DNA from 4 places in the Streptomyces sp. NPDC096176 genome. Region 2 is predicted to be linked to each of the others. Evidence: riboswitches for the same ligand, from Rfam matches in the RefSeq annotation. Region 2 holds a riboswitch; each other region holds the start of a gene.
The links. Region 2 has a riboswitch for cyclic di-AMP ahead of ACIQ7Q_RS34570 (M23 family metallopeptidase). Riboswitches for the same ligand answer to the same signal wherever they lie in the genome.
Positions count from the first base shown of each region.

Region 1: another riboswitch for cyclic di-AMP. It lies ahead of ACIQ7Q_RS25660 (transglycosylase SLT domain-containing protein); the one in region 2 lies ahead of ACIQ7Q_RS34570 (M23 family metallopeptidase).
Region 3: another riboswitch for cyclic di-AMP. It lies ahead of ACIQ7Q_RS32165 (peptidoglycan DD-metalloendopeptidase family protein); the one in region 2 lies ahead of ACIQ7Q_RS34570 (M23 family metallopeptidase).
Region 4: another riboswitch for cyclic di-AMP. It lies ahead of ACIQ7Q_RS01445 (NlpC/P60 family protein); the one in region 2 lies ahead of ACIQ7Q_RS34570 (M23 family metallopeptidase).

Region 1 covers NZ_JBIWFV010000010.1:12,995-17,197, forward strand. The annotation lists gene ACIQ7Q_RS25655 (glutamate--cysteine ligase) at 1-1,418, shown strand, start outside; cyclic di-AMP (ydaO/yuaA leader) riboswitch at 1,815-1,973, shown strand; gene ACIQ7Q_RS25660 (transglycosylase SLT domain-containing protein) at 1,978-2,775, shown strand; gene ACIQ7Q_RS25665 (hypothetical protein) at 2,877-3,431, opposite strand; gene ACIQ7Q_RS25670 (hypothetical protein) at 3,571-3,852, shown strand.
Region 2 covers NZ_JBIWFV010000026.1:3,551-7,753, reverse strand. The annotation lists gene ACIQ7Q_RS34575 (aldo/keto reductase) at 1-721, opposite strand, end outside; gene ACIQ7Q_RS34570 (M23 family metallopeptidase) at 884-1,930, opposite strand; cyclic di-AMP (ydaO/yuaA leader) riboswitch at 1,941-2,097, opposite strand; gene ACIQ7Q_RS34565 (PP2C family protein-serine/threonine phosphatase) at 2,326-3,477, opposite strand; tRNA gene ACIQ7Q_RS34560 (tRNA-Met) at 3,717-3,790, opposite strand; gene ACIQ7Q_RS34555 (MerR family transcriptional regulator) at 3,930-4,203, opposite strand, start outside.
Region 3 covers NZ_JBIWFV010000017.1:80,335-84,537, reverse strand. The annotation lists gene ACIQ7Q_RS32180 (helix-turn-helix domain-containing protein) at 107-697, shown strand; gene ACIQ7Q_RS32175 (DUF6126 family protein) at 715-879, shown strand; gene ACIQ7Q_RS32170 (tyrosine-protein phosphatase) at 889-1,701, opposite strand; cyclic di-AMP (ydaO/yuaA leader) riboswitch at 2,381-2,538, shown strand; gene ACIQ7Q_RS32165 (peptidoglycan DD-metalloendopeptidase family protein) at 2,541-3,461, shown strand; gene ACIQ7Q_RS32160 (SGNH/GDSL hydrolase family protein) at 3,698-4,203, shown strand, end outside.
Region 4 covers NZ_JBIWFV010000001.1:278,733-282,935, forward strand. The annotation lists gene ACIQ7Q_RS01435 (tetratricopeptide repeat protein) at 1-645, opposite strand, end outside; gene ACIQ7Q_RS01440 (hypothetical protein) at 692-1,075, opposite strand; gene ACIQ7Q_RS01445 (NlpC/P60 family protein) at 1,511-2,686, opposite strand; cyclic di-AMP (ydaO/yuaA leader) riboswitch at 2,688-2,851, opposite strand; gene pcrA (DNA helicase PcrA) at 3,092-4,203, shown strand, end outside.

The DNA of each region.
Region 1 (4,203 bases), on a different contig from region 2:
AGATGCAGACGTGCCTCGACACGTTCGCGACGATGCTGAGCGAGGCGCGCTTCGAGTCGGAGCGGCCCCAGGTGGGTCTCGAGATCGAACTGAACCTGGTGGATGCCGCCGGGGAGCCGGCGATGAAGAACACCGACGTGCTCGAGGCCATCGCGGACCCCGCCTGGGACAGCGAGCTGGGCCGGTTCAACCTGGAGATCAACATCCCGCCGCGGACACTGACCGCAGGCGGCCCCGACGCCTGGGAGCAGGAGATCCGGGACGCCCTGAACCACGCCGAGCAGCGGGCCTCCGAGGTCGGGGCCCATCTGACCATGATCGGCATTCTGCCGACCCTGCGGCAGCGGGACGTGGGCGAGGCGGCGCTCTCGGAGAACCCGCGCTATCGGCTGCTCAACGAGCAGGTCTTCGCGGCCCGGGGCGAGGACCTGCGGATCGCCGTCGACGGGGTGGAGAGGCTGCGCACCTACGCCGACACGATCACCCCCGAGGCCGCCTGCACCAGTACGCAGTTCCACCTGCAGGTCTCGCCGGGCGAGTTCCCCGCCTACTGGAACGCCGCGCAGGCGATCGCCGGGGTCCAGGTCGCGCTGGCGGCGAATTCGCCGTTCCTCTTCGGCAAGGAACTGTGGCGCGAGACCCGGATCCCCCTGTTCGAGCAGGCGACCGACACCCGCCCCGAGGAGATCAAGGTGCAGGGGGTCCGGCCGCGGGTGTGGTTCGGCGAGCGGTGGATCACCAGCGTTTTTGATCTCTTCGAGGAGAACGTGCGCTACTTCCCCGCCCTGCTGCCCCTGTGTGACGACGAGGACCCGCGGGAGAAGCTCGACGGCGGGGACACCCCGGAGCTGCCCGAGCTGACCCTGCACAACGGCACCATCTACCGGTGGAACCGCCCCGTCTATGCCGTCGCCCACGGCAGGCCGCACCTGCGCGTCGAGAACCGGGTCCTCCCCGCCGGCCCGACCGTCGCCGACACCCTCGCGAACGGCGCCTTCTACTACGGGATGACACGCGCACTGGTCGACGAGGAGCGGCCGATCTGGTCCCGGATGTCGTTCCAGGCCGCTGAGGACAATCTGCACGCCGCGGCGCGGCACGGCATCGACGCGGACCTGTACTGGCCGGGCATGGGCGAGGTGCCGGTGGTCGAGCTCGTACTGCGGCGTCTGCTGCCCATGGCCCATCGCGGTCTCGAGCTCTCCGGCATGGACGCGGCGTGGCGGGAGCCGCTGCTGGGGATCATCGAGCAGCGCTGTGTCACCGGCCGAAACGGCGCGGTGTGGCAGGCGGAGATGTACCACCACATCGACGCCACGAGCCGCGTCGACCACCATGAGGCGCTTCGGCTGATGACGCGGCAGTACATCGACTACATGCATCTGAACGCGCCGGCGCACACCTGGCCCGTTGACTGAGTGTTCCTCGCTCGTTCCGTAGGGGGCCGGGCGACCTGCCCGGCGATGCTCACCTATGTCCGGTATAGGGGTCTTTTCTCCGCATTAAGTTTGTAAGTCGAATTGCCGCGTATTCCTGTTGGTTGGGGTTCCTTGGGGGTTATGGGGCAACCCTGGAGGTTGCCCCGATCCCCCGTGATGTCGGTCACCTGGTCCGCTCTGTGTGGATACCGCCGCGCGGGCCATTTCCCTTCTCTGGGGCGGAGTTTGAGCCTTTTGACGCGACACTGACAATGCGGATTTCCCGTCAGGGGGAGACGTCCGCTTTGTGATGTGGAATTCGGGACTTGTTCCGCCGGGATCCTCTCGCTTAACGTCACCGTCAATCCGGATGGACCGCCGAATCCTGCCGCCGTCCGGTAAACCGCACCCACTCACGTACGGCAGGAGCGGGGGAACCAGGTAAGCCGCCGATCCGGAATCCCGGAACGGCTCGGGGTGAAGTCGCCATCAGCTGCGACCGGGCATCTCCAGCCCGAACCCGACAGCTCACCTCGCAGGCGACGGAGAGGAATTCGCCATGCCCACAAAGGGTAAGCACCGTCGTCCCAAGTCCCGTTCACTCACCCGCGGGTTCGTGGCAGCGGGCACGGGTGGTGCCGCACTCGCCCTCCCGCTCATGGGCGCCACCACTGCTCAGGCAGCGCTGCCCGTGGCCGCGGAGAAGGCCGTCGCGCCGGCCACCGTGGCCGCCGCCGCGCAGGTCGCCGCACAGAAGTCCAAGGCCGTCACGTACTCCGTGGTCGCGGGTGACTCCCTTTCCAAGATTGCCACCAAGTATTCTCTGAGTGGCGGCTGGAAGGAGCTCTTCAACGACAACCGGAGAGCCATCGGCCACGATCCGGCACTGATTCGCCCCGGTCTCGAGCTCACGATCGGTGCAAAGTCCCCGGCCAAGGAAAAGGCCGCGCCCAAGAAGGCCGACCGGGCCGCCGCGACCGACCGCGCGGACCGCTCGGAGCGGAAGGCGGCCCCCGCGGCCAAGCCCGCCACCTACGCGAACAACCTCGACGGCTGGATCAAGGAATCGCTGGCCATCATGGGTCAGCGCGGAATTCCGGGAACCTACGAGGGAATTCACCGCAACATCATGCGCGAGTCCTCCGGCAACCCGCTGGCCATCAACAACTGGGACATCAACGCCGTCAACGGCACGCCCTCGAAGGGCCTGCTTCAGGTCATCCAGCCGACCTTCGACGCCTACCACGTCCCCGGCACGGCCAACGACCTGTACGACCCGGTCGCCAACATCACGGCCGCGTGCAACTACGCCGCCGACCGGTACGGCTCGATCGACAACGTGAACGGCCCCTACTGACGGGACCGTTGCGACGGCCGACAGGCCGCAACACTTCACCGGGCCGGAGCCCGGGGCGTCCGGCGGCGCCCCCGGTCTCCGGCCCCGTGTTGTGCCGGTCTTCAGCCCCGCGCGGCCACATGGAACGAGGACAGCCACAACACAACGGCCGCTCCTGCCCCCACCACAACGCGCACGGTCTCGTCCGTGTACCCGGCCAGGGCGACGGCGGTGCCGACGACCGCGACAACCGTCAGCAGAACAGCCGTCCAGGTGTACTGCCACTGGTCGAAGAGACGCGCCAGCGGAAAGAAGTGCAGACCCACCACGAGACAGATCCCCGGCGGGATCAGCTCGGCGTGGCCCGTGGCGTTCGAAGCGGCGATCACCGCGAAGATCGCGACGACCTCGAGGGCGTTCACGAGGCCGACCCCGCGGTTCCACTTCCCCGGCAGCCGCACCATGCGGCGTGCGGTCCCCGCGGCGCCCCGGAACGCAGCAACAACGGCCGCGACGGTCAGCGCCGCCCCCACAATGCCGACTACGACGGCAGCAGTCGTCGATGCGAGCCCGGAACCGGCCGCGAAGGCCCACACCAGGGCGAAAACCGCGAGAACCACGGCGCCCCGGCGGCGCAACTGCTGAGTGAGTGTCAGGCGCTCCGTGTCGGTGGTCATGGCCGGAGGCTACAGCGATCCTCCGGTCCCAGAACGGTAGTTGGGCAACCAGCCGCGACCACGGGATGAGTACGAGGTCCGGACGTTCTGAGTACCCGCCCGGATCCGCCCGCACCCCCCTCACCGGTCGAATCGGAGCATGCTCCCTGAAGCCCTCCGCCACCCGCGCGTCCGCAACGCCACCACAGCCGGCACGGCCCTTGCCGTGACCCTGCTCCCGCTCGCGGTCGGCGTCCTGCTGGCGAAGGCCGCGGCCACGGACCCGATGACACCGGTGAATGCGATGATCACCAGCGGCGGCCATCGCGCCCGCGTCACCCGGGCCCAGTGGCGCGGCTGCGGCAGGAGCGCCCTCCGCCACTGCCGCACGGCCCGCACCGCGGTCCGCGCCCGGTCGGGCCGCCACACTCCCGCGGCGTGAGGCTCCACGCGTGCCGATATGAGCCGGATATGGACCTGTTTCCGTGTTGCTCGTGGGAAGACGGCCATGACAGCATTCCGTGGTCCTTTCGGCATGGCCACCGTCGGTGCGTAGGGCGTGGCGTTCGCGCAGTGCATCTCTGCGAACCCCCGGGTGCCCGCCTCGCCCGCCTGCTGGGCGCGCATCAGCTCGCCCAGTGGAGCCACGCACGCGGTGCCGGGCACGACGCGGTCACGCTCGTCGTCGGCCGAACTCACTGCGGACGCCGAGCTCCACGGCTGCGTACGGGGTCAGGACTGTGCCCTGCACCTCGCCTGCGACAACCACCGCGGCGTGACCCGGATCGAGGTG
Region 2 (4,203 bases):
CCAGGTGCTTGGACGCGCCCTGGGCCCGGGCGCTCTCCACCGCGGCGCCCGGCCGGTACTTGCCGGTGAGAAAGCCGGACGCGAGCGCGTAGTAGGGGACGGCGGCGAGTCCGGCGCGGGCGGCGGTTTCCTGGAGCTCGCCCTCGTATGTGTGGCGCGAGACCAGGTTGTAGTGCGGCTGCAGCGCCGTGTAGCGGGCGAGGCCCTCCCGCTCGGAGAAGTCCAGGGAGGCCTGGAGCCGCTCGGCGCTGAGGTTGGAGGCGGCGATCGCGCGGACCTTGCCTTCCTTCACCAGCTGGTCGAGGGCGGTGATGATCTCCTCGACGGGCACGGACGGGTCGTCGAAGTGGGTGTAGTAGAGGTCGATGTAGTCGGTCCCCAGCCGGGCCAGCGACTCCTCCGCCGCGGCCTTGATCGTGGTGGCGGAGAGGCCCTGGTGCCGAGGGTGGGCGCCGACCTTGGTGGCGACGACGACCTCGGAGCGGTTGCCGCGGGCGGCGAGCCACTTGCCGATGAGCGTCTCCGACTCGCCGCCCTCGTTTCCGGGCACCCAGGACGAGTAACTGTCGGCGGTGTCGACGAAATTGCCTCCTGCGGAGGTGTATGCGTCGAGCACGGCGAAGGTCCGCGTCTCGTCGGCCGTCCAGCCGAAGACGTTGCCGCCGAGGGCGAGCGGAAAGACGCTGAGGTCGGAGGAGCCGAGAGTGCGTGAGGAGGCCATGCGCTGATCAACAACTCGTCTTCCCCGGCGTATTCCGGCAGCCCTGGCATCGGGGGGTGCGCCCGGGCTGCCGGAGACATGGGTATGCCCGGCACAGGAGTCGCCGGGTGCCTCGTTCAGTGGTGTCCGAGGCGCCGCGGTGGTCCCGTACCGGGCAGGGGGTCAGACCGTGAGGCCCTTGCCGCGCAGCCACGCCATGGGGTCGATGCCGGAGCCGCCCGTGGTGTGCACCTCAAGATGCAGGTGCGGCCCGGTGACGTTGCCCGTGGCGCCGACGCGTCCGATGGTTTCGCCGGTCGTCACCTTCTGGCCGGCGCTCGCCGTCATCGACGACAGGTGGGCGTACAGGATCTCGGTGCCGTCGTCGAGCTCGAGCACGATGCGGTAGCCGTAGGAGCCGGACCAGCCCGCGGACTTGACCGTGCCGCCGTGCACGGCCTTGACCGGGGTGCCCGTCGGGGCGGCGAAGTCGAGGCCGGTGTGCTGCCCGGAGGACCACATGGAGCCGGACTCGCCGTACGTGGAGGTGAGAGTGTACGAAGAGGTGGGGAGGGCGAAGCTCTTGGCGAGCTCGGCGAGACGCTCTGCCTCCGCCTTGGCCCGCGCGGCCTCCTCGGCCTTGCGCTTCTCCTCTGCGGCCTTGGCTTCCGCCGCGCTCTGCTGCTTCTCGGCAGCTGCCGCGGCCTGCTCGGCGGCGAGCGTCTCCGCCGCTGCCTTCGCCTCGGCGTCCGCCTCCGCCTGCTGCTGCTCGGCCTGCTGGAGGATGCGGGCGCGCAGTGCCTCGCCCGCGCCCGCCCCCTGAGCGGAGCTTGTGCCGCCGTCGGCGACGGTCGTCGCGGCGGTGAGCGGCGCCGTGTTCGCCTGCGCGGCGGAGTCCACGGAGTCGTCCGAGATCAGGGATCCCACGCCCGGAAGGGACTTGGCGTCGGGGAGTTTGTCGGTGATGGCGTCGGGCAGAGATATGGAGACCGCGGGCTTGTCCTGCGCGGTGGCTATGCCGCCCGCACCGACAGCGGCGATCACGCCGACTCCGAGCACCGTGGAGCTGCGGGCGAGCCCGCCCCGCTGCTTGATGACGCGGTGCCGACCGCGCACCGGGCGGATGGAGTCCTCGGTGGGATTCCACTCCTCCCAGGTCCGCTCGGGTGCGTCGTCGCCGAAGCGTTCGGACGCGAAGCGGGCCTCGGGGGCAGGCATGTTGGACGCCACGAAGGCGTTCTCCTTCCTTCCTTATCGCCTACCGGGTTAGCTGACGGGTTCGGAGCAGGAAGGTCTCCTACGAGTACCTCGGCCGCTCGACGGAGCGGCAAAAGGTGCCCGATTCACCCCAATGAGTGGTTCCCCGGTTCCCTTGCGGGATTCGGCGCGTGCGCACGGTGCCGCCTCTTACGACGGCTGGGACGACCGCGCTGCGTTATCGAACGTTAATAGACGCCGGGGCTGGAATCCAAGCTGTTCCGGGTGATCGTTAACGGCTTCGGCCGGGACTTAACCGGACAGAAGCGGCCGGACCCGGGCGACTTGATCAAACGTCAGACGGGCCCGTGTTCCTGATGGTGTGTCAGCTGTTATGCGGAGGGGTGTGCTACGACTACGCACCGCAATCAGGACGGGTACGCCGGGACCACCGGCATCGTCCGGCGCCGTTCCGGCCCGCCCGCCGCGGGCCGGGCGACCGCCAGCAGCGCCATGTCGTCGTTCGACCCGCCGCCCGTGTGCCGGCGGACATCGTCGATCAGTGCGTCCAGAAGCTCGTCCGGCCCCGGGAAAAGACGTCCCCCGAGCCGCTCGACGGGATCGTAGAAGACCCCCCGGTCGTCGCGCGCCTCCGTCACCCCGTCCGTATAGAGCAGCAGCGTCGCCCCGTCGGGCAGCGGATACTCGTCCGCCCTGTCCGACCACGACCCCAACTCACCCATTCCCAGCGGCAGCGCCGCCTCCGACGGCTCGAGCACGTCGACACCGCCGTCGGCACGCAGCACAAGCGGCTCCGGATGGCCACGGTTCACCAGCCGTACCAAGGCCCGGCCGCGCGGGATCTCGCCCAGCACGGCGGTGGTGAACCCCTCGACGAGGTCGAGCCCCTCCCGTCGGATGCCCTCGCGCCGGAGCGCCCGCTCCAGCCGCTGGGCCACGCCCTCCAGGGAGCTCTCCTGCTCGGCCGCCTCACGGAACGCTCCGATGATCACGGCCACCGTCCCGACCGCGCCCAGTCCCTTGCCCCGCACATCGCCGACGACGAGCCGTACCCCGTGCTGGGTGTCCTGCACGGCGAAGAGGTCGCCGCCGATGAACGCGTCCGCCTGCGCCGCCTCGTACCGAGCGGCGATGTGCAGGCCGCCGATCCGCTCGACCGGCTCGGGCAGCACGGCCCGCTGCGCGGTCTCCGCGATGACCCGGGCCGAGGCGAGCTTCTCCCCGCTGCGCCGTACGACACGATTGATGAGCAGTGCGAGGGCGGCGACCGTCAGCAGCGTGGTCGTCTCCGTGACCGCCGTGATCTGCGCGGCGGTCCGGTTCACGACATGGAGGCCGCTGACGGCGATCACCGCCGCGATCCCGGTCAGCAGCGTCGTGACCCAGCTGACGACGGGCGCCGCGATGAGCGGGGCTGCGGCGAAGAGCGGTACCGCGGTGAAGCGGGCGGGGGTGAGGAGGTCGAAGACGACACCGCCGACGATCATCAGGGCCGGCAGCACGCGTACGGGCCACGGGGCGCTCCGGGAGCCGGCCTGGTCTCGCGACTCCTGTCCCAAGGGTGCTCTCCTACCGGGTCCGCTGACGGCCGCGGACTTTGCCGCGCCCTCCCCAGGCTGAGCGCCGACGCACCGCGCAGCGACTCCCCGTCGTCCAACCGGGCGACGGACGGGCGCCGGGCACGCACGGAGTACGGCCGGAAGAAGACGGGCACGGCCGGAAAACGGGGGTACGGCCGGAAGAACAACAACGGCCCGGCAGTCGATCTCTCGATCGTCTGCCGGGCCGTGGCCATCAGTAGCGGGGACAGGATTTGAACCTGCGACCTCTGGGTTATGAGCCCAGCGAGCTACCGAGCTGCTCCACCCCGCGTCGGTGAACACAACCTTACGCCATCCGGAGCAAGATCAAATCCACTTACCGTTCCGGCCCCGCCGAGGCGGTCACATCCACGGCATGTCGTCCGTCAGTCCTACGGGAGCGGCCCTCGCCGTCGGGGCCGGATGCCGGCTCACTGGGAGCCGGCCCGGCGCAGCTCCTCGTTGAGGCGGAGGGCTTCGTCGAGTTGGTCCTCGAGGATGATGATCCGGCAGGCGGCCTCGACCGGGGTTCCCTGGTCGACGAGTTCACGGGCCCGGGCGGCGATGCGCAGCTGGTAGCGGGAGTAGCGGCGGTGGCCGCCCTCCGACCGCAGCGGAGTGATGAGCCGGGCGTCGCCCAGGGCGCGCAGAAAAGCCGGTGTGGTGCCGATCATCTCCGCCGCGCGGCCCATCGTGTAGGCCGGG
Region 3 (4,203 bases), on a different contig from region 2:
CCCGGGGCGTCGGGCTGCCGCGATCGGCGTCAACGGCGCGGGTGAGGGGTTTTGCCTCTGGGGCAAGGAATTTGCCTCAGAGGCAGGATTCTGGCGCAATGGAGGCATGACCACCCCCGTCGAGCCGGCGCGTGACGAGCTGCCCGAGATGGCGCCCCGGCTGCGTGAACTGCGCCGCCGCCGCGGACTCACCCTCGAGTCGGCCGCCCAGCGGGCGGGACTGTCACCCGCCCACCTCTCCCGACTGGAGACGGGCCGGCGACAGCCCTCGCTGCCGATGCTGCTCGCCCTTGCCCGGATCTACGGTACGACGGTGGCGGAGCTTCTCGGCGAGCAGCCGCTGGAGAAGGACCCGGTCGTCCGCGCCCGCCGGGAACCCGCGGCGGCCGACGGCTGGCACTACCGACGGGCCGGAGCCCCCGGCCGGGCGATGCAGGCCCTCCGTGTGACGGTCCCGTACGGTGTCCAGGGAGATCTGGAGCGCGTGCACCCGGGCGAGGAGTGGCTCCATGTCGTGGAGGGACGGCTCCGTCTCACCCTCGGCGACACGGTGTACGACCTGGCTCCCGGAGACAGCGCGCACTTCGATTCGCTCACCCCGCACCGCATCGCCGCCTCCGGCCCCGAGGGGGCCGAGCTGCTGTTCGTGCACACACTGCTGCAGAGTTCGGAACTGCACCCCACCTCTGACCGGTAAGGAAGGCGATCGAAGGCATGTCCCACGACCCCTTGGACCGACGCGCCACGGGCGGCGAGAGCTCCAGTGAGGAGCGGTTTCCCCGCGGGCTGGTGATCCGGCTCTTCCTCTATCTGATCGCGGGCCACGTCATCGCCGGATTCCTCTACCTGCTGTTCCTGGTGGGTGGCCAGAACCAGTGACCCGGTGCCTCAGCCCTCTTCGAGAAGTCGTGTGCGCAGCCGCTCGCGGGTTTCGCGGGAGAGCTTGAGGCCCTCGGTGAGGTACCGCTCCGGTGTGCCCCAGTTCTCCTCGATCGCGTCGAAGGCCGCGGCCAGGTACTCGGCGCGGGCGTCGAAGAGCGGGCTGAGCAGTTCCATCACCTCGGGGGACATTCCGGTGGGGGAGCTGTCGGTGCGCCGGACCTTGTAACGGCGGTGCGGGTCGTTGGACTTGAGGTAGTCCGCCTCGATCGCGTCCCGCTCCACGCCGACGGCCAGCAGTGACACGGCGATCGACAGCCCGGCGCGGTCCTTGCCGGCGGCGCAGTGCATCAGGGCCGGGACGCTGTCCTCGGCCAGTGCGTGCAGAACCTGGCTGTGCTCGGCCGTCCGCTCCTTGACGATCATGCGGTACGAGGCGATCATCCGCCCTGCGCCCTTGCCGTCGTCGAGGATGGCCTTGAGCTGATCGAGATTGCCGTCCCGGACCATCTTCCAGAACTCGGCGCCGTCGGCCGGGTCGCTCAGCGGCAGATTCACATTGCGCACGCCGGGCAGCTCGACGTCCGGGCCCTCCAGCCGCTGGTCGGCGGCGTTGCGGAAGTCGAAGATCGTGTGCAGTCCCAGGGTCGTGAGGAACGCCGCGTCGCTCGCCGTCGCGTGCGCCAGGTGTCCGCTGCGGAAAAGCCGGCCGTGCCGCACCCGCCGCCCGTCCACGGTCGGCAGTCCGCCCACGTCCCGGAAGTTGCGGACACCGGTCAGCTCCGGCTCTGTCGAGGGGGCCTGCGGCAGCTGCTGCGTCACGAGGACTCCTTCAGGTACTGCCGTCGGCGCTGGTCGCCGACGATGGCGCGGCTTCGACCATACGACACTCGTTCATGAGGCACTCATCTCGGCCATGAACCAACGGTGTTGACGGACGCGTGCCGATTTCCTCGGGTGCGCAGCCCCGACGGTCCGCACGGCGGGTGATGTACGGGGACCTGTCCGGTCCTGCGAAGGGGTGCCCCTCACCGGTGGGGGCGAAATGGTGCATCTGTATCGAGTGCGTTCATTACGGGCGACGGTGGCAGGGAGCGGTATCGCCCCCTCGTGGCCGTGACCGGCGGCCACATTCTTGCTCCTTCGGTGGAGGTGGAAAGCGAGGGGCCGTAGCGCGCTGCGGTAAGTGCGGGAGTAGATGGCTAAATGTATGTTCTGTCCGAATTAGCTGTTTAGGCATAACGTGCCCCGTAAGCAGGGGGGATGGGCTGCGGTCCGTGAGCAGCGTCATATCCGTGACGTTCTGTGGCCGCGTCGGTGACACGAATTCCCTCCTCGGCAAGGGAATTGATGCTCCGTTGTCCACGGAGGGTGACCGGGAAATCCCTGTTGATATCACCCCCGTCATTGATCGGGGAAAATCGTGGCTTGTCCGGGACTGCCCGACTCGCCTACGGTCACGCTCAATCCGGACGGACCGCCTAATCCTGCCGCCGACCGGAATTCGAACCCACCCACGTGTGGCAGGAGCGGGGGACCCAGGTAGTACGCCGATTCCGGTTAATTCGGACGGCTTGGGGTGAAGTCGTGCACGTTCACGACCGGGCATCTCCAGCCCGAACCCGACAGCTCACCTCGCAGGCGCCGGAGAGGAAAGCGCCATGCCCGCAAAGGGTAAGCACCGCCGTCCCAAGACCAACCCGATCACCCGTGGCTTCGTTGTCGCCGGTACGGGTGGCGCCGCCATCGCGCTGCCCCTGTTCGGCGCCACCTCCGCCAACGCCGCACCCGCGGCGGCACCGGCCACAGCTCCGGAGCAGGCCGCCACCGCGGCCCCCGGCGCCGTCGAGGCTGCCGCCCTTCAGGGCGCCAAGAAGGCCCCGAAGACGTACACCGTCGTCGCCGGCGACTACCTGTCGAAGATCGCGGAAGAGCAGAACGTCCGCGGCGGCTGGAAGCAGCTCTTCAACGACAACCGCCGCGCCATAGGCGCCGACCCCGCGCTGATCCACCCGGGTCTCGAGCTGACGATCGGCGCCAAGTCCAAGGTCAAGAACGACCCCGAGCCCCGCTCCGAGTCGCAGACCCGTCCCTCGCGCGACGACTCGCGGCCCGCCGCGCCGCAGGCCGAGGCTCCGGCGAAGGAGGCTCCCGCGAAGGAGGCATCCACCCCGGCGTCCGGCTTCTCCGCCCCGGTCGACGCGGGCGTCACCACGCCGTACCGCGCCTCCGGCGCCATGTGGTCCAGCGGTTACCACACCGGTGTCGACTTCGCCGCCTCCTCCGGCACCTCCGTGAAGGCCGTCGGAGCCGGCACCGTCGTCTCTGCCGGCTGGAGCGGCTCGTACGGCAACGAGGTCGTCATCCAGCACACGGACGGCACCTACTCCCAGTACGCCCACCTCTCCTCGCTGGGCGTCTCCAGCGGTCAGTCCGTGTCCGGTGGTCAGCAGATCGGCCTCTCCGGCTCCACGGGCAACTCCTCCGGCCCGCACCTGCACTTCGAGATCCGGACCGGCCCGAGCTACGGCTCCGACATCGACCCGCTGGCCTACCTCCGGGAGCACGGCGTCTCCCTCTGACCCCTCCGAACCGTCCGATCGCCCTGGGTCCCAGGTGATCTGACATGGTGTTCGCCTCCGGTGCGGCAAGCACCGGCCGGCGGTCCACGTCGGCAAGCCCCCGCCCCGCACAACGCGGAGCGGGGGCTTCCGCGTATTCCGGGTTGGCCGAATCTTGACCGGTGGCAAAGATCACCCCGCGTCAACCCCTCCTTACGGTCGCGTAGGTCACATCCGTAAAGGAAAGATGTGCTCTCGTGGCAGACGATTCGAGAACAGAGATCAGTAACGCATTCGGGTCGTACGCGGCGATCGGTGACAGCTTCACCGAGGGCGTGGGGGACCCGGGGCCCGACGGGAGATACGTCGGCTGGGCGGACCGTTTCGCGGTCCTGCTCGCCGACCGTAGGCCGGAACACACCTTCAGGTACGCCAACCTCGCCGTACGCGGGCGTCTCCTCGACCAGATCGTCGAGGAGCAGGTGCCCAGGGCCAAGGAACTCGCGCCCGACCTGGTGACCTTCTGCGCCGGTGGCAACGACATCATCAGGCCCGGCTCCGACCCGGACGCCGTCGCCGAGCGCTTCGAACGGGCCGTCGCCGACCTCACGCGCTCGGTGGGCACCGTCATGGTGACCACCGGCTTCGACACCCGCGACGTGCCGGTCCTGCGGCATCTGCGCGGCAGGATCGCCACGTACACGGCCCATGTGCGGGCCATCGCGGACCGCTACGGCTGCCCGGTGCTCGACCTGTGGTCGCT
Region 4 (4,203 bases), on a different contig from region 2:
GTCGCCGAGTTCCGTGAACCGGGTGGCGGCCTGCTGATGTGCGTCGATGGCCTCGTCGAACCGTCGCACCTGCTGCAAAGCCGTACCCAGATTGTTCAGGGCTCGGCCCTCACCGTCATGGTCGCCGAGTTCCGTGAACCGGGCGGCGGCCTGCTGATGTGCGTCGATGGCCTCGTCGAACCGCCGCACCTGCTGCGAAGCCGTACCCAGATTGTTCAGGGCCTGCCCCTCGCGGTGTTGGTCACCCAGATGGGTGAACCGGGTGGCGGCCTGCTGATGTGCGTCGATGGCCTCGTCGAACCGTCGCACCTGCTGCAAAGCCGTACCCAGATTGTTCAGGGCCTGCGCCTCGCGGTGATGGTCACCCAGCTCGGCGAAACGAGCGGCGGCCTGCTGATGTGCGTCGATGGCCTCGTCGAACCGCCGCACCTGCTGCAAAGCCATGCCCAGATTGTTCAGGGCCCGTCCTTCGGCATGGCTCTCGCCCAGCTCGCGGCAGGTGACGAGGTCGTGCTGGTGGGCGTCGATGGCCTCGTCGAACCGCTGCACCTGCTGCAGGGCGACGCCGAGGCTGTTCAGCGCCCGGCTCTCGCCATGGCGTTCGCCCAGCTCGCGGCAGATTATCAGGTCCTGCTGGTAGCTCATGCGTGTCTCCTGGGGGTCGCGCCGTTGATGTCGACACCCTCAGCAATCAGCCAAACTCGGACGGCCGCAACCGGTCAGGGGCCGGTGGCATCCAACCGAATGGCGCTTTCGCCTGTCTGGCGGACGCAGGCTGCCACAACTGCCCGGCCGACTCCTCGTCGGCGCCGGCGCCGCGGACGCCGCGTCTCCCGCCGCACAGGCCGTCGAACTGGGCCGCTACCTCCGGTACGTCCACACGGTACGGAGCCTTGATGTCCGCCACCGTGACCAGCCCGTCCGCATGCGTCAGCAGCAGATCCGGTACGTGCCGACGGATGCCGGCTCCGTCGTCCCCGCATACCTGGAACGGCTGAGCGGCAATCTCGGCTACATCCTGGGCAAAATCCGCCAGCACGATGCGGGCGAGCTCCAAACGGCTCTCGTAGGGCACCAGACGATCGCCGCGTCACCGCGTGGTACCAGCCCGAGTAGTGCCGACGCCTCTTGTACCAGCGGAACTCCCGCACCGGCAGCCCGGCCGCTACCTCTTCACTCACCAGCAGATGCGACGAGGTCTCCGCGAAGACCCCGTCTGCCTGGCGGTAGCGGACCTCCATAGCTCTGGCCTCAGCCGTTGGCTCTCGAACCGATACGTACGGCACCGCCACCGGCGATATACGTACCCGAAGGGACACAGAAGGTGATCCCGGCCGAGACTGCCCATTGGCTGCGGCGTCCCATGCATCGGGGGAGGGCAAGGATGCTGTGAGTGGCCGAGGGCCACTCTACGGAGTGATTCTCAGCGACCTGTCGCAGACGACAAGTTGACGACAGATCGCTGAGAATCTGACAGATCTAAAGCGGCCCTACAGCTGGCCGCCCTGCGTCAGGCGGGGCGGACGCTGCCGTAGATGGGCATGTAGTAGATCGACTCCTCGCGGACGTTGGCGCCCGGCTTGGGGGCGTGGATCATCTTGCCGTCGCCGATGTATATGCCGACGTGGCTGATGTCGTCGTAGAAGAAGACCAGATCGCCGGGGAGCAGATCGGCCGTCTGCACGCGGGAGCCCACCTCCACCTGGTCCCAGGTGGTGCGCGGCAGGTCCACACCGGCGGCCTTCCACGCGGCCTGGGTGAGGCCGGAGCAGTCGTACGAGCTGGGTCCCGTCGCGCCCCAGACGTACGGCTTGCCGATCTGGGTGCGGGCGAACGCGAGGACCTTGTCGGCCTTGGCCGCGTAGGTGCCGTCGTCCGTGCCGGTACCGGTCCCGGCGCCCGTGCCGGTGTCCCCGCCCGGGGTGGTCTCGCGCTCCTGCCGCTGCCGCTGCCGTTCCGCCTCCGCTTCGGCGCGTGCCGCCGCCTCGGCCTTTGCCTTCGCCTCGGCCTTGCGGCGCGCCTCCTCCTCCTTCTTCCGCTCGATCGCGGCGAGCCGTGCCTTCTCCTCGGCCGTCAGCTTCGACAACAGCGTGCGTGCCTCGGCGAGCTTGGTCTGCACGGTCTGCTTGCTGGTGCGCAGGGACTCCTGGGAGTCCGTGAGGGACTCGAGGCTCTTCGTCGCCTCCGCGCGCTGCTTGGCAGCCGCCGCCCGCTCGGTCTCGTACTCGGTGACGGTCCTGCGCTGCTGGTCCGTCATGCGGTCCATCAGCTGCGTCTGGTCGAAGTACGCCTGCGGGCTGTCCGCGAACATCAGGGCGGCGGTGGGGGTGACGGCGCCGGTGCGGTACTGGGCGGCCGCATAGTTGCCGAGGGCGCGGCGGGACTCGTTCAGCTTCTCGGTGCGCTTGGCCGCGTCGTCGAGCAGCTGGTCCACCTCTTGGCGCTTCTCCGCCGTGGCTTCCTTGGCCTTGTTGAACTCCTGGGTGGCGCTGCCCGCCTGCCGATACAGGTCGTCGACCTTCTTCTGCACCTCTTCGATGCTGGGCTTCGGGTCGGAGGGTGCGGCGGTCGCGCTCTGCGTGGAGAGCAGCGTCACACCGGCGAGGGCTGCCGTCGTGAACCCGACGGCGGGGGAGGGCTTTGCGGTTCGGCTGCGGGGCTTGCGATGCGACGCCAAGGCCGGCATCTCCTTCTTCCGTGGACCGCCTACCGGGTTAGCTGTCGGGTTCGGGCGGAACGGAAGACGCCCTACGGACCGAGTGGTGCGCGGTCCGATTCACCCCGGTTGTGCATGGTGGGTCCCCGGTTCCGAACTCCCTTGACGGGAGCCCGGATTCGGCGCAGGCCGCCCGTTCGGCGTGGTTCGCCAGGAGGGGTACGGGCCGCCTGGTCGAGCACGCTAGCCAACTCGTGTGTGTGCTGTGAAGGTTGATGTTCGATATGTCCGATACATTTTCGTGACCTTTTTCCGCGGGCGGCCGTCGGGCGGGCCGCTGTGGCAGGGCGGATGCGTCCCGTCACGTACCGTGTCCCGCTCGTGTCCCCGATGCGGCCACGGGCTGTCGGTCCGGCCGCCTAGACTCGTTAAGCGATGAGCAGCCTCTTTGACGACAGCTTCCTGGCGGACCTCCAGCCCGACGGGGACGAGCAACCGCCGCCGCCCGAGGAATCGGCTCCGGAGCAGCTTCCGGACGATCTCTTCCAGGGCGCGTTCGACGTGCCTCCGGCCCGCGACGGGTACTACCGCGACGGCGCCCCGCGCCCTGTCGTGGACCCCGCCGCCCTGCTCGAGGGGCTGAACGAACAACAGCGTGCGGCCGTCGTCCACACAGGGTCACCGCTGCTCATCGTGGCCGGCGCCGGCTCCGGCAAGACCCGGGTCCTCACCCACCGCATCGCGCATCTGCTGGGCACGCGGCATGTCCACCCCGGCCAGATACTGGCGATCACCTTCACCAACAAGGCCGCCGGTGAGATGAAGGAGCGCGTCGAGGACCTGGTCGGCCCGCGCGCCAATGCGATGTGGGTCATGACCTTCCACAGCGCCTGCGTCCGGATTCTGCGCCGCGAGTCGAAGAAGCTGGGCTTCACGTCGTCGTTCTCGATCTACGACGCGGCGGACTCCAAGCGGCTGATGTCGCTGGTCTGCCGTGATCTGGATCTCGACCCGAAGAAGTTCCCGCCGAAGTCCTTCAGCGCCAAGATCTCGAACCTGAAGAACGAGCTGATCGACGAGGAGACCTTCGCCGACCAGGCCCAGGACGGCTTCGAGAAGACGCTCGCAGAGGCGTACCGGATGTACCAGGCGCGGCTGCGCGAGGCCAACGCCCTGGACTTCGATGACATCATCATGACCACCGTCCACCTGCTCCAGGCGTTCCCGGATGTCGCCGAGCACTACCAGCGGCGGTTCCGGCACGTCCTCGTCGACGAGTACCAGGACACCAACCACGCTCAGTACACGCTCGTGCGCGAGCTGGTGGGCAAGGGGTACGAGGACCTGGCCCCGGCCGAGCTGTGCGTCGTCGGCGACGCCGACCAGTCGATCTACGCCTTCCGTGGCGCGACCATCCGCAACATCCTCCAGTTCGAGGAGGACTATCCGGACGCGACGACGATCCTGCTGGAGCAGAACTACCGCTCCACCCAGACGATCCTCTCCGCCGCCAACGCCGTCATCGAGCGCAACGAGTCCCGCCGCCC